Spartinivicinus marinus: one gene and its partner. The protein of the gene in region 1 interacts with the protein of each later gene in a pairwise test. Links are inferred from orthologs where the notes say so. Each region holds a gene or a part of one and is shown on either strand. Other genes may lie near its edges. The genes, in order: typA and rlmKL.

Region 1 (7,205 bases):
AAAGCGGCTGAGGTTGAGGTGCTGAGTATTCCACTTCCTAATAGTGTGATTCTTGATATCCGCCATCCCACTGAAGAAGAACTAAGTCCGCTAAAAATGGATAAGAATGAAGTAAAAACCATTCCTTTCTATCAACTAAATACTGTATTTAAGCAGCTCGATGCTAATCAACAATATATGCTTTATTGTGATAAAGGCGTGATGAGCCGCTTACATGCCATGCATTTAAAGGACGAGGGTTACGAAAACATCAAAGTTTATCGTCCCTAGTGAACTTTCTTAGTGGATCGGTGGTAAACTACCGCACCAAAATTTTCTGGATTTTCTAGCTGAAGACGTTGAATTGGTAAGACAACTTACTAATTCTGGCATTTACTATAGGAATGCCCCTACTAACATGCTTGTTTCTAGGGTGCTGCTCTTAGGCCACTTCAGATTGTAGTTGTTTTACTGTAGAGGCACCCTCTGTGATTGAGAAGTTAAGAAATATTGCCATTATTGCTCACGTAGACCATGGCAAAACTACTTTGGTAGACAAGCTATTACAGCAGTCTGGAACCCTAGAACGCCGTGATATCGGTACTGAGCGGATCATGGACTCCAACGACCAAGAGCGTGAGCGTGGCATTACCATTCTGGCCAAAAATACTGCGATCACCTGGCAAGATTACCGCATAAACATTGTGGACACCCCAGGCCACGCCGACTTTGGTGGTGAGGTTGAGCGGGTGCTATCGATGGTTGATTCCGTATTGCTGCTGGTTGACGCTGTTGATGGCCCAATGCCACAAACTCGTTTTGTTACCCAAAAAGCATTTGAGCAAGGATTAAAGCCAATCGTAGTAGTCAATAAAATTGACCGCCCTGGCGCCAGACCTGACTGGGTAATTGATGAGGTATTTGACTTATTCGATCGTTTGGGGGCTACTGAAGAGCAACTAGATTTCCCCATTATTTATTGCTCAGCACTAAATGGAGTTGCTGGTGATGACCCAGAGTCATTACAAGATGACATGACACCTCTGTTTGAAATGATTGTTGATAAAGTGCCTGTGCCTACCATAGATGTTGATGGTCCTTTTCAGATGCAGATTTCAGCACTGGACTACAGTAGTTACCTGGGTGTTATCGGCGTAGGCCGAGTGACTCGTGGACAGTTAGCACCAAATACACCTGTTGCAGTCGTTGGCCGCGAAGGTAATCAACGTTCTGGCCGTATCTTGAAAGTAATGGGCTATCAAGGCTTGGAGCGGGTTGATATTGAAAAAGCAGAAGCGGGTGATATCGTTTGTATCACGGGTATTGATGGCTTAAATATTTCCGATACATTGTGTAACCCAGAAAAGCCAGAAGCGTTACCAGCACTGACTGTAGATGAGCCTACAGTGAGCATGACCTTCCAAGTAAACGACTCACCGTTTGCTGGCCAAGATGGTAAATATGTCACTAGCCGTAATATTAAAGAGCGTTTAGATCGCGAGTTAATCCATAACGTTGCGCTACGGGTTGAGCAAGGTGATACAGCAGATAAGTTTGTTGTTTCTGGCCGTGGTGAGTTGCACTTGTCTGTATTGATTGAAACCATGCGCCGTGAAGGTTTTGAGCTAGGGGTTTCTCGACCAGAAGTTATCACTAAAGAAATTGATGGTGAAATGTGCGAGCCCTATGAGCAAGTAGTGGTAGATGTGGAAGATGCACATCAAGGCGCCATTATGGAAGAAATGGGTAACCGTAAAGCTGAGCTTACAAATATGGTACCTGATGGCAAAGGCCGTACTCGATTAGAGTTTATTATGCCTGCTAGAGGTTTAATTGGCTTCCGCTCGCAATTTTTAACTATTACTTCCGGTAGTGGTATTTTAACCCATATTTTTGATCATTTTGGCCCCGTTAAGGCCGGTGAAGTAGCCAAACGGCCAAATGGTGTGTTGGTCTCAATGGTTAACGGTAAAGTATTGGGTTATTCACTGTTTAATCTGCAAGACCGTGGACGTCTGTTCCTAGAGCCAAATGTAGAAGTTTACGAGGGAATGATCATTGGTCTGCATAACCGTGACAATGACTTGGTCGTAAACCCAACCAAGGGTAAGCAGCTGACTAACGTTCGGGCATCAGGCACTGATGAAAATATCATCCTGACTCCGCCAGTTAGGCATTCACTGGAACAGGCGTTAGAGTTTATTGAAGACGACGAGCTGGTAGAAGTAACCCCTAATCATGTTCGGCTGAGAAAGAAATTCCTCAAAGAGCACGAGCGTAAGCGAGCTTCCAGAGCGAAGTAGTCTTGTTTTCCCCCTTTGAAAAAGGGGGAAACTTATTCCATATCAAGCATTTCACTCCCAACTCACACTACTCACCAACCACTCACCATCCTCTCTAACCCATTCTGTTTTGACTTTATAAATACCTGACTGATTAGGCAGAATACTTTCTGCGCCAGTGACTGTCACCGCAGACTCTGAGGTTGCTACGTTGGGGTAGGCGGGGTTATATGAAATGTTATTGTTAGTAATATAAATTTTTATATTTTTATGACGCAAAAAATAAGCTAATAAAAGTCGTTTTACTCCTTGGCGATCCATTCCTTGAGCAGAATTAAAGCTTTCACTAAGTGTTTTCAGTACTTTTTGACTATTCTTATTCTCTATAGCTGTCTGTATTTTCTCTATTTGCTCGGCAATAGCTGACTCTGCAGGTACTTCTGTACAGCCAGAGAGTAAGGGAAAAAAACTTAGGAGGAATATCAACTTTAGCATGAACTTAGTGTAATGTTTAAAAGTAGCTTTACTCATAAAAGGCCTAACATAGATAGTAAATTAACATAGCAGGTCTAACTGAAGGACAAAATATGTATACCCTTTATCCTGCAATAAAACCTTATGCGCGACACACTTTAGAAGTTGATGAGCCACACCAGCTTTATTTGGAAGAGAGCGGTAACCCAAATGGTATACCTGTCTTATATCTTCACGGTGGGCCTGGTGCAGCATGTGATAAATTTAGTCGCCGTTATTTTAATCCTGAAATTTATCGGATTATTTTATTTGATCAGCGTGGTGCTGGTCGTTCAACTCCCCATGCTTGTATAGAAAACAATACAACACAAGACTTAATTGCAGACATTGAAACGATCAGACAGTTTCTCAATGTTGATCAGTGGGTGCTGTTTGGGGGCTCTTGGGGAGCAACCTTAGCGTTGTTATATGCTGAGCAATATCCACGACAAGTATTGGCGATGATTCTGCGAGGTGTCTTTCTCTGTCGGGAACAGGATATTAGTTGGTTTTATCAAGAAGGGGCAAATAAAATTTTTCCTGATTATTGGCGGGATTTTACTTGCTGGATTCCAGAAGCTGATTCTAATGAAGTTATTAATGCTTATTACAAAAGGCTGACTGGTAACGATGAGCTGGCTCGAATGGGGGCTGCTAAAGCTTGGGCGTTGTGGGAAGGGCATTGTGCAACGTTAAGACCTAATCAGGCGGTATTGGATGCGTTTATTGATCCACATAAAGCAAGAGCACTGGCAGCCGTTGCTTGCCATTATTTCAAAAATAAGGGTTTTTTAGAACCAAACCAAATTTTAGATAATCTGGAAGTTATTAGAGATATACCTGGGATTATCGTCCACGGTCGTTATGACATGGTGTGCCCTCTGGAAAATGCTTTTACCCTGCAAGTGAAGTGGCCTGCAGCAGAGCTGCATATTGTTAGAGATGCGGGGCATTCTGCGGCAGAACCCAGTATTTCAGATGCCTTGATTAGAGCAACGGATGAAATGGCTAAGCGGTTGAAGCCTGATCTAATGCCCGATGAAGGTTAGCCATTCATTTTGAGCTAAACATTTTTCGCAAATGTTATATGGGAGCTGTGCTGAGATAATTAAGCGCAGCTTTTCTCATTTATCCCCTGCCCATTTTAGACAGCATATTAGTGTTGTCTATTTATTAATCTTATAGTACTAAAGTGGTAACTTTTTTTTGCAAAAAGTGGTAATAAACCCAATTAAATCAGCTATAACAATATTATAAATCTGCTGCCGTTTATGTACTGGGTAGCAGGTTTATTATGAGGGGGATAAAACCATCTTATTATTAAAACAAGGACGAACATGAAAAAAATTACAATAGTAGCAGGATGCGCATTATTGATAGTCAATTTTGCGGCTGCTGAAGTTACAACACCTGGCGTATATGATATGCACTTTGATTGGGGGTGTGATGGTACTTACTCTATATCAAAAAACTTTACCTTAAAAAGTGATGGCACATTTGAGTCTGGTAGTTTGAAAGGCACCTGGAAGGAAATAGATAGAACACTCACATGGAGATACAGCAATAACACTTATTACACAGGCTACCATACCAGCCGTTCGGCCACTGGTGTTGCTGTTGGCTATAATGGCCTGGAAGGCTGCTTCTATATGATTAAAATGAGTAAACCACTTAACCAGCAGCAAATGCAACAGATTGATATGGCTGAGCCACAGTTTGATAATGGCATTGGTGAAGCTGGGGGAGAAGCACTCTTCTAGAAACTATTCATTTGTTTTTATGCAATGTAAAGCCGGCTGATTGCTGGCTTTATGCTTTTACAGATATGATATGCCATTAAATTTGTAATGATAAAAATGAGTGGCAAAAACAATGCGAGCACTTATTCAACGAGTAAAGCAAGCCAGTGTCAGCGTGAATAATGATGTGGTTGGTTCTATTGACCAAGGCTTATTGGTGTTACTGGGAGTGCAAAAAGGTGATGATCAGGCAAAAGTCACCAAATTGCTTGAAAAAGTATTGAAATATCGTATTTTTGCTGATGCTGAGGATAAAATGAACCTCAGTCTAAGAGATATTAATGGCGGGCTGTTAGTAGTCTCTCAGTTTACCTTGGCAGCAGACACCCAAAAAGGTTTGCGCCCTAGTTTCAGCTCTGCAGCTCCTCCAGTAGAAGGAGAAAACCTGTATAACTATTTTGTGGAGCAAGCAACCAACCTTCATCCAGCAGTTGCTACCGGGCGTTTTGGTGCCAATATGCAAGTCAGCTTAGTTAATGATGGACCAGTGACTTTTCTTTTAGAGGTTTAAACTTTAAGCAGACTTTCTCTTAGCAACTATCCCTCCCATCAACAACCCAGCTTCAAACAGCAGCCACATAGGCAAGGCGAGTAATGATTGGGAAAAGACATCAGGTGGTGTTAGTAACATGCCTACTACAAAGCAGCCAACGATTATATACGGACGCTTTTTTCTTAAACTAGCAACACTGCTTATCCCGGACCAAATCAATAAAACGGTAGCAATAGGAATTTCAAAGGCTATCCCAAAAGCAAAAAACAGTTTTAGTACAATGCTCAGGTAACTGTGGATATCTGGCATTACTGATACATCATCAGGGCCTATGGTAGTAAAGAAGTTAAATAGCAGGGGAAATACGACATAATAGGCAAACGTAATTCCCAGATAAAATAACACAACACTTGAAGCTAATAGTGGGATGGCCAGCTTTTGTTCATGTTGGTAAAGCCCTGGTGCAATAAACCCCCATACTTGATGCAGAATATAGGGAATCGCTAAAAAAATAGCGGCGACTACGGTCAGTTTAAAGGGTGTAAAAAATGTCTGGGTAATTTCCGTTGCAATCATTGAGGAGCCTTCAGGCAATATGGATCGTAAAGGCTCAGAGATAAAGCTATAAATGTCGTTGGCAAAATAAAACAGGCAGGCAAATGCTATCAGTACTGCAACCAAGCAGCGGAGAATGCGAGATCTAAGCTCAACCAGGTGCTGTACTAAGGGTTGCTCTTGGCCTAGTTCAGGGTCTTCTGAATTGTAATAGCCATTCGGTTGGTCTGTCATAAAGGCTTAAGTCACTAATCGTTTAATGAGGACGTGGCTGAAGTAGGTTTGGCTTTTGGCTGCTGGTCAGGGGTATGGCTAGCTTCAATACTAGGGGTGGCTTCTGACTGGGCAAAACTAGTCGCTTGATTTGTATCAGCTGGTTGCGTTGTTGTGCCATCAATGTTGTTTTCTGCTTTTTCAACAGAGCTATCAATAGACTGCTTGAACTCATTGATCTGGCGATTAACATCTGCCTGAGCCTGTTTTAAGTCCTGCATAATCGATTCATTATGCAGTTGCCGGCGGATGTCATCAGCGCCAATTTCTCGCTCGATTTCTGACTTCATAGCCGCAAAGCCACGTTTGAGTCGCCCAGTCCAGAGCATCAGTTTCTTTATTGCATGGGGGAGCCGCTCGGGGCCAAGCACTAGCAAGCCAATGATGGCAATAACAATTAGCTCTGCAAAACCAATATCAAACACAAATCACCTAAACAAAGCTGAGTGGCTATTTATTTTCTGACTGTTTTGCTTGTTGCTGATCAGTAAGGGGCTTTTCACCATTAGGCTTATCAAGCTGTTGCTGAGAGCTACTGTCTTCATCACTTACCGCTTTTTTAAAGCCTTTAATAAAAGAGCCTAAATCGCCACCTAATGAGCGTAAGCGTTTTCCACCAAATATCAGCAGAACAATAACCAGAATAATAATTAATTGTGGAACGCTAATGCCAAACATCCTTTATCTCCAAACTATTTTGATACCCAAGCTTTCTAGCAAGCTGTGCTATTACAGAGCACCACTTGTTGCAACACCCTCATCTTACATGGGTTTTAGTACACCGCCACCTAAAATATGAAAGTGTAAGTGGTAGATTTCCTGTCGACCCCCTTGCCCGGTATTGGTAATGGTGCGGAAGCCATTCTCTAGCCCCACTTTTTTAGCCACTTTAGGAATCGTTAACATCAATTGGCTCATTATATCACGATGCTCAGAGCCAATGTCGTAAAGATTGGCGATATGTTGTCTGGGGATTAGAAGCAAGTGCACTGGTGCTTTGGGATGTAGGTCATTAAAAGCCAGGCAGTGATCATCCTGGTAGACAATCTTGGCTGGTGCATCACCACTGGCAATTTTGCAAAAAATACAGTCACTCACGGACTTCTTTAATCCTTTTTATAGTACTTATAGCTTATAGTAGTTATAGCTTATAGTAGTTATAGCTTATAGTACTTATAGATTGTAGCACTTATAACCAGGTTATCGCTCTTAACCTGGGTGTTGTTGTCTGGCTGCTTTCTCTACCAAACCAGAAAGATCGAAGCGCCTTGCTAGCTCCCTTAATACATCTTCAGGGCCTAAGCCAAGGTG
Region 2 (7,231 bases), 2.9 Mb from region 1 along the record:
TGCTACTCTCATAATCTATGTTTAAGTATGGACCAGTACAAGTGAAAAAAGTGCCGAATGGTAAGTTATGAGTATTCTTTATAATGTATTGGCTTTATTGTTGAGTAACTGTTGTGTTAACAAGGGATACTATTTCCTGTTCCCGACAGCAGTTCCAGAACACCCTGTCACTCCATATCGGAAACTATATTTACTGATCACGCCCTTTCGCGACACCCTTATGGGGCGGCATAGACTATAATACTGGACTACCCCGTTAAGTACGTTAGAATGCGCTGCTCTTGAAGCGAATGAGCAATGCGGTAATGATCAGCCCCACCCAATTTCAATTGACTGCCACCTGCCCAAAAGGGCTAGAACAGCTATTAGCTGAAGAGCTTAGTCAGCTAGGTGCCAGTGATATCAAGCAAACAGTCGCAGCAGTGAATTTTACTGGCACTATGGAGACAGCTTATCGAGCCTGCTTGTGGTCACGGTTAGCAAACCGAGTGCTGCTCAAACTCGCTGAGTTGCCAGTAAAATCGAAAGAAGAGCTATACCAGCAACTACAAACCATTGACTGGGCTGATCATATTGATGTTGATAGTGATTTCTTGATTGACTTTACTGGCGCCTCAGAGGCTATCCGCAATACTCGCTTTGGTGCACTGACAGTAAAAGATGCGATTGTTGACCAGTTTAGAAACAAGTTTGGTAGGCGCCCTAATGTTGCTAAAGAGCAACCTGGGGTGCGGGTATCGGTCCGATTAAAGTATGACCAGGTAACAGTCGCCATTGATTTGGCTGGTATTAGCTTGCATGAGCGAGGCTATCGGCGTGAAGCAGGGATGGCACCATTAAAAGAAAACCTGGCTGCTGCGATGTTAGTTCGCGCTGGCTGGCCAAGTTTGAAAGCTCAATCAGGCAGTTTGGTCGATCCCATGTGTGGAGCTGGCACTCTGTTGATTGAAGCGGGATTAATGGCTGCCGATATCGCTCCCGGCTTGTTAAGAAACTATTTTGGTTTTCAGGGTTGGTTGGGACATATTCCTGCCATATGGAATAAGTTGGTGGCTGAAGCTAAGCAACGTCGTGAGCAGGGAATGAGTCAACAGTTTCCGGTTATTTGTGGTTTTGAACCAGGTTATAAAGTGCTTACTAAAGCGCAGGCAAATATTGAAAGGGCAGGCTTAGCTGGCGTTGTTAAGATAAAACAGGTGGATTTGGCACAGCTAACTCCTAGTGCTATTGAACACATGCCCACTGGTTTAATGATAACAAACCCACCCTATGGTGAGCGGCTCGGCAATGAAGCCAGCCTGGTTTATCTCTATCAACATTTAGGCGAAAAAATGCGGCAGTGCTTTTCTGGTTGGCAGGCAGCTTTTTTAACCAGTAGCGCAGACCTAGCCAGAAGAACCCAGTTACGCTCCCATAAACATTATAAATTGTATAATGGAGCATTAGAGTGTGCTCTTTATTTGTTTGCCATTCCTGAGGAAAATTTTGCAACGGATGCTTCCATAAAACGCGCATCCGTTGATAAATCTGTTCAACAGGCAACAACACATATTCGGCTATCGAAAGGGGCTGAAATGTTTGCCAATCGGCTTAGAAAAAATCTAAAACAATTAAAAAAATGGCGCAATCAACATAATATCCATTGCTATCGCTTATATGATGCAGATATGCCAGAGTATGCGGTTGCAATTGATTGTTATAATGAATGGGTGCATGTTCAGGAATATGCACCACCTAAGTCAATTGACCCAGAAAAAGCAGCTGCGCGTTTAAACGATATTATCAGTGCATTACCTGTGGTATTGGACGTTCCAGAAAAGCAAGTCATTGTCAAACGACGAGAACAGCAGCAAGGTAAAAAGCAATACCAAAAGCGCGACAGTCGTGGTGAGTTTATGCAGGTTGAAGAACATGGCTGCCAGCTGCTGGTTAATTTGCAGGATTACCTGGATACAGGTTTATTTTTAGATCACCGGCCAATTAGGCATATCATTCAACAACAAGCGAAAGGTAAACGGTTTCTGAACCTGTTTTGTTATACCGCATCAGCCTCTGTCCATGCGGCAAAAGGCGGTGCGGTAAAAACAACCAGTGTTGACTTATCAAAAAACTATTTAAATTGGGCTGATAAAAACTTTAGATTAAATGGCTTTTCTCAGCAGCGTCATCAACTAGTAGAAGCTGATAGTTTGGCTTGGTTAAAAGAACAAACTCAGCGCTATGACTTGATTTTTATTGATCCCCCTACTTTTTCTAATTCTAAAAAACTAAATCAAGACTTTGATGTGCAGCGAGATCATGGTGAGCTGATTATGCAGGCAATGAGGTTGTTGACCAGAGAGGGGGTGTTGTACTTCTCCAATAATTTCCGTAAATTTAAAATAGATGAAAGCTTATTGGACAAGTTTAAGGTGAAAGAAATTACCCCAATAACTATCGATCCAGATTTTCAGCGTAATGCAAAAATTCATCGGTGCTGGGAAATTAGGTATTAGGATAAGTATATAAAGACTATATGGACTTACATGGCTATGTTCTCTGTTGCAAAAAACTTAATATTAAAACTGAGCCTACAGAGTATTAAAAGCATGGTGTGGTTGCCAAGGATGGTGGAATGTAATTCATACAAAGTGTAGTAGCTGTTACCTGCAAGCCATTTCAAGCTGACTAGGTAAATTACAACCATTAAAAAACATTACACAATAGCAACATTTTTATTAAACGATTATTATTTGTAGGCATAATTTGGTAGTGCTCATTTTATAAATACTTTGTAAGTAGGTTGCTAAACTACAAGTAAGGGACCGTATATAAAGTGAGATTTGCTATGGCTGATGCTATTCAGTTTTATGAACCTAAAGAGCGTTATGGATTTTTGTCTAATTTTTCATTGCATTCTATTGTCATCGATGGGGTTACTTGGCCTACTGTAGAACATTATTACCAATCCAGTAAGTTTTTAGCTGCAGATATTATTGCCCGAATACATCATGCAGCAACGCCTGAGCAAGCCTTTAAAGTTAGTCGTCAATACAGTAAACAAGTACGACCAGATTGGAATAATATAAAAGAAACTGTGATGATGCGAGGTTTGCGCTGTAAGTTTCATCAGCATCACCCACTGGCGCATTGGTTAGTAGCAACTGAAACACAGCCTATTGTTGAGCATAGTTTTTCTGATGCCTACTGGGGAGATGGGGGCGATGGCCATGGCAAAAATCGATTAGGGCAGTTGTTAATGGCGCTCCGTGATGAGTTGAAAAACAAACATCCTTATAAACTAATTCGCTATGTAGATGCTGCACAGTTGCCTACGCAGTTTGGGGTGTTTACTATGCATGGGTTTATTCAGTCCGATAATAATGTTGAGCACTTGGCGCTTACCTATGGAAAACTGGATGTAACTAAACCAGCATTAATCCGATTACATTCAGAATGCTTGACCGGTGATGCTTTATACAGCTTACGCTGCGATTGCGGTTTTCAATTGCAGAAATCGCTGGAAACCATAGTCTCTCATGGGAGTGGTGCATTATTATATCTACGACAAGAGGGGAGAGGAATAGGGTTACTTAATAAAATACGTGCCTATCATCTTCAAGATAAAGGCGCTGATACTGTAGAAGCGAATGAGCGATTAGGTTTTGCTGCGGATATGAGAGAGTATCACTTTTGTGAAGGAATGTTGCATTATCTAGAAATAGATAAAGTAAAGTTAATGACCAATAATCCAAGAAAAGTACAAGCATTGTGTATTGCAGGGATTAACGTAGTAGAGCGTGTGCCTTTGCAGGAAGGACATAATATACATAATGAAAACTATTTAGAAACTAAGTCTCGTAAATTACGACATATGTTTTCTAAAGAAGATGATTTTAGCTTGTCTTAGTTTTTTAATGTAATGTCGAAAAAAGAGTATGTTAAGGAGAAAATATGCAGCAAGTATGGTCGGAAGATCCTATAAAAAATGCTTATCTTAAAGGTGTTATTACATTATTGGAACGAAGTCAAAATGAAAATAAAAAACAATATGAAATCGAAATATTAGGTAATAAATTTGACGTGCTGCCCAACGTATTTCCTCCTTCATATTTTCGCGACACAGCATTTTTTGTGCAAAATATACCTGAAGTATCTGGTAAATGTATATTGGAGGTTGGTTGTGGCACCGGAGTAACTGCAATAATGTTTGTATTGAAAGGTGCTGAGAGTGTTGTTGCTGTGGATATTAATAAAGATGCAGTAAAAAATACTATCTTAAATATTAATAGGTATCAGCTGAGTGATCGAGTAAGTTGCTTTTATTCTGATGTGTTTTCTGAAATAAATGACAATGAAAAATTTGATGTTATTTATTGGAATATTCCTTTTGGTAAAGTGAATGCTAATCTGTCAACTCTTCAAAGATCAGTGTTTGATATGGGGTATGCAGCAGTAGAACGTTTTTTTATCGAGGGGGCTAAATATTTGAGGTCAGGTGGCTATTTACTTTATGGGTTTTCTCCAGTGATAGGTGATGAGGATGCCTTAGTGAAAATCACCAAAAATGCAGGGCTAAAAACAACCATAATTGCAAAAGCTTATGAGGAGCTAAAAGAGTATTCTATCGAATTTCATTTATGTAAAGCGGTGCCCTGTGTATGATTTATGAGTTTGTAATGTATATTGAAACAAGTACTGTTTTTTATAATGCATAATAATAGTGGTACTTGTTTCTTTCTTTTATTATGCGTTGTTTTATGATTTTCTCATTTGTTGTATTTGCTAACTATATCAGACAACTTACCATTATTTTTAATGATATTTAGCCTGTCATTGATAAAGCGTTGAATATTTTCGTCAATTTGGTTTGAGTATGCCAGGTGAATGTCATAATTGTTAGCTATACTGCTGACATCGACCATTTGGTAATTATCTGCATTTCGCTTAGTTTTGCGTAAGTTATATAAAACTCTGACTTTAAGCTCAATAAAGCCAGTAAACTTGGTCATGACAGGTCGATCTAGTATTTTAAAGGCGGAACTGTGATCCTTTACTCTAATCTCTTTTATTTTACCTTGCTTAATCAGCTCTTCTAGTCCAGGGTAGTCAAAACCATCCATTAAAATAACTGTTTTTCCAAATAAGTCGGATGTTTTTGTATAGCTAAATCCTGGGTTTTTAATAAGCATAATATTTTTTACACTATAAATAGGTACTGCAGATAGGTTTTCATTTTGAATGCCAGGCCATGCGGGAGAACCAAAGGTTACCCAGTTTTTATACTTCTTTTCCTCCATGATTGAAATCATTCGTTTAAATGGAAATGTATGGGTAGTAAGTTGATAGTCGCTATTCTTGAAAACTTCTTTTACAATATCTGTAACGATGCCTGAATGCTGCTTACCATCGTTTTCTATTTGGAAGGGCTGTGCCTGATTTTTGATAACAACATAGTTAACGTCTCCGGCCCAGGTTTGGTTAACATAATGTAATATTACAGTAAAAAGCAGTAGCTTTATCTTCATGTGATCCTTCTCTGGAAATGTTCATCCTTTAAAAATAAAGATAGCATAGCCACTACCAATACTATAAATCGAGTAGTGTATATATACATGAAATTAACTATAGCTCAACATGACTTATTGATTCGGATACAGCTACACTATTATATGAAATATGAAGTCTCAGTGATAACACCAATATATTGAACGGCTTGTAAATCAGCAAAAGCTAAGGAACTCCCTTTATCAATGGAAGCAGGGAATTTGAAATTTAAACAGGGTCTGGGTCGTCAGCTGATCTTTTGGATATTGCTGGCGAGCTCTTTATTAACACTATTTATTACACATTTAACGCTTTATATTGATTATCGAAATGATGTTTCTGCCATCAACGAAAGAGTCGTGCAAATAGAAAAAAGCTTGCTGCCTGCGATTACAGCCAGCTTATGGGTGGAGGATATTGCCCAGGCTACAGTACAGGCAGAAGGGATTAAACGACTGCCAGATGTTAAATATGTTGCGGTGATACAAGGTGATAGCTCAAAAATCGAACTAGGTCACTCAACAACCCGTTATTCCATGACCAAGCAATGGCCATTACTTTATCAATATGAAGGTGAAACCTTATCGCTTGGGGAATTAAAGGTAGTTGTCAGTTTAGAAGCAGTTTATCAGCGTTTGTTTGATAAGGCACTGTTTGTGCTATCAAGTCAGGCCATAAAAACGTTTATCGTATCAGCTTTGATTTTATTGATCGTTTATTTGTTGGTTGGTAGGCATTTGCGTCATATGGCTGACATGATGGCAAAGGCTGACTTAACGAGCTTGGGTGGAGAGGTGCTCAAGCTACAGCGTTATAAAGCGAAAGATGATGAATTGGCCTACCTGGTTAACTCCTTTAACAAGATGAATAGTAGTCTGCACCTGTCTTATCAAGAAACACTACAAGCAAAAAATGAGGCTGAATTAGCCAATCGCCGCAAGAGCGAGTTTGTTGCCAATATGAGTCATGAAATTAGAACGCCAATGAATGGCATCATTGGTATGACCTCGTTGTTACAAGGCACTCAACTAGATGTGGAGCAAAAAGATTATGTTAAAACGATTTATTCTTCATCTCATGCCTTGTTAAATATTATTAATGATATTTTGGACTTCTCTAAAATAGAAGCAGGTAAACTAGATATTGAACATATTGAATTTAGTTTAACTGATTTAATGGAAGATATTATTGATTTATTACATAGCAAAGCACTAGAAAAAGGGTTGGAGTTATTTAGTTATATTGATGACAATGTGCCTAAGCGATTAATCAGCGATCCGGGGCGTGTTCGTCAGGTAGTCACAAATTTGATAAATAATGCAATTAAGTTTACCCGGTATGGTAACGTGATATTAGATATTCGTAAAACCAGGGAGAGTGAGGGGAAAGCTTGGATTGCAATTTCAGTGCAAGACACTGGGGTGGGTATTAGTAAAGAAAAGCAAACGCTGATATTTGAGAAATTTTGTCAGGCCGATAACTCAACCACGCGTTTATATGGTGGTACTGGTTTAGGATTATCAATATCGAGTAATTTAGTCAAACTGATGGGGGGAGAGTTAAAGGTTGAAAGTGAGTTGAATAAAGGTAGCTGCTTTTATTTTGAAATACCTTTTGGTGTTCAAGCTTACAGTCAAATGCCAGTATTGATGGCATCAGAAAAGTCATTACGGGGTGTTCGAGTGATGGTAGTGGATGACCATGA

What was found.
Region 2: the proteins of typA (region 1) and rlmKL interact in binary tests that used the Escherichia coli proteins (3 or more experiments, as listed by UniProt). The link is inferred for Spartinivicinus marinus from one-to-one orthologs.

What each region holds. Positions count from the first base shown.
Region 1 is NZ_JAPJZK010000001.1:2,170,313-2,177,517, reverse strand. The notes cover bases 1-2,874. They hold typA (translational GTPase TypA), read left to right. Parts: upstream 1-467; coding sequence 468-2,282; downstream 2,283-2,874. Other genes in these bases: pip (prolyl aminopeptidase), read left to right, coding at 2,849-2,874; OQE68_RS09780 (hypothetical protein), read right to left, coding at 2,334-2,792; thiI (tRNA uracil 4-sulfurtransferase ThiI), read left to right, coding at 1-270. Also shown: more of pip, read left to right, coding at 2,875-3,823; OQE68_RS09770 (hypothetical protein), read left to right, coding at 4,112-4,534; dtd (D-aminoacyl-tRNA deacylase), read left to right, coding at 4,647-5,084; twin-arginine translocase subunit TatC, read right to left, coding at 5,088-5,855; Sec-independent protein translocase protein TatB, read right to left, coding at 5,870-6,319; tatA (twin-arginine translocase TatA/TatE family subunit), read right to left, coding at 6,345-6,572; OQE68_RS09745 (histidine triad nucleotide-binding protein), read right to left, coding at 6,657-6,992; OQE68_RS09740 (phosphoribosyl-ATP diphosphatase), read right to left, coding at 7,104-7,205. UniProt on the Escherichia coli protein: A 50S ribosomal subunit assembly protein with GTPase and nucleotide-independent chaperone activity, required for 50S subunit assembly at low temperatures, may also play a role in translation.
Region 2 is NZ_JAPJZK010000001.1:5,033,056-5,040,286, forward strand. Bases 1-2,900 are described here. They hold rlmKL (bifunctional 23S rRNA (guanine(2069)-N(7))-methyltransferase RlmK/23S rRNA (guanine(2445)-N(2))-methyltransferase RlmL), read left to right. Parts: upstream 1-305; coding sequence 306-2,495; downstream 2,496-2,900. Other genes in these bases: ribA (GTP cyclohydrolase II), read left to right, coding at 2,828-2,900. In the rest of the region: more of ribA, read left to right, coding at 2,901-3,889; OQE68_RS22600 (methyltransferase), read left to right, coding at 3,934-4,644; OQE68_RS22605 (type 2 periplasmic-binding domain-containing protein), read right to left, coding at 4,749-5,507; OQE68_RS22610 (response regulator), read left to right, coding at 5,748-7,231. UniProt on the Escherichia coli protein: Specifically methylates the guanine in position 2445 (m2G2445) and the guanine in position 2069 (m7G2069) of 23S rRNA. Methylation occurs before assembly of 23S rRNA into 50S subunits.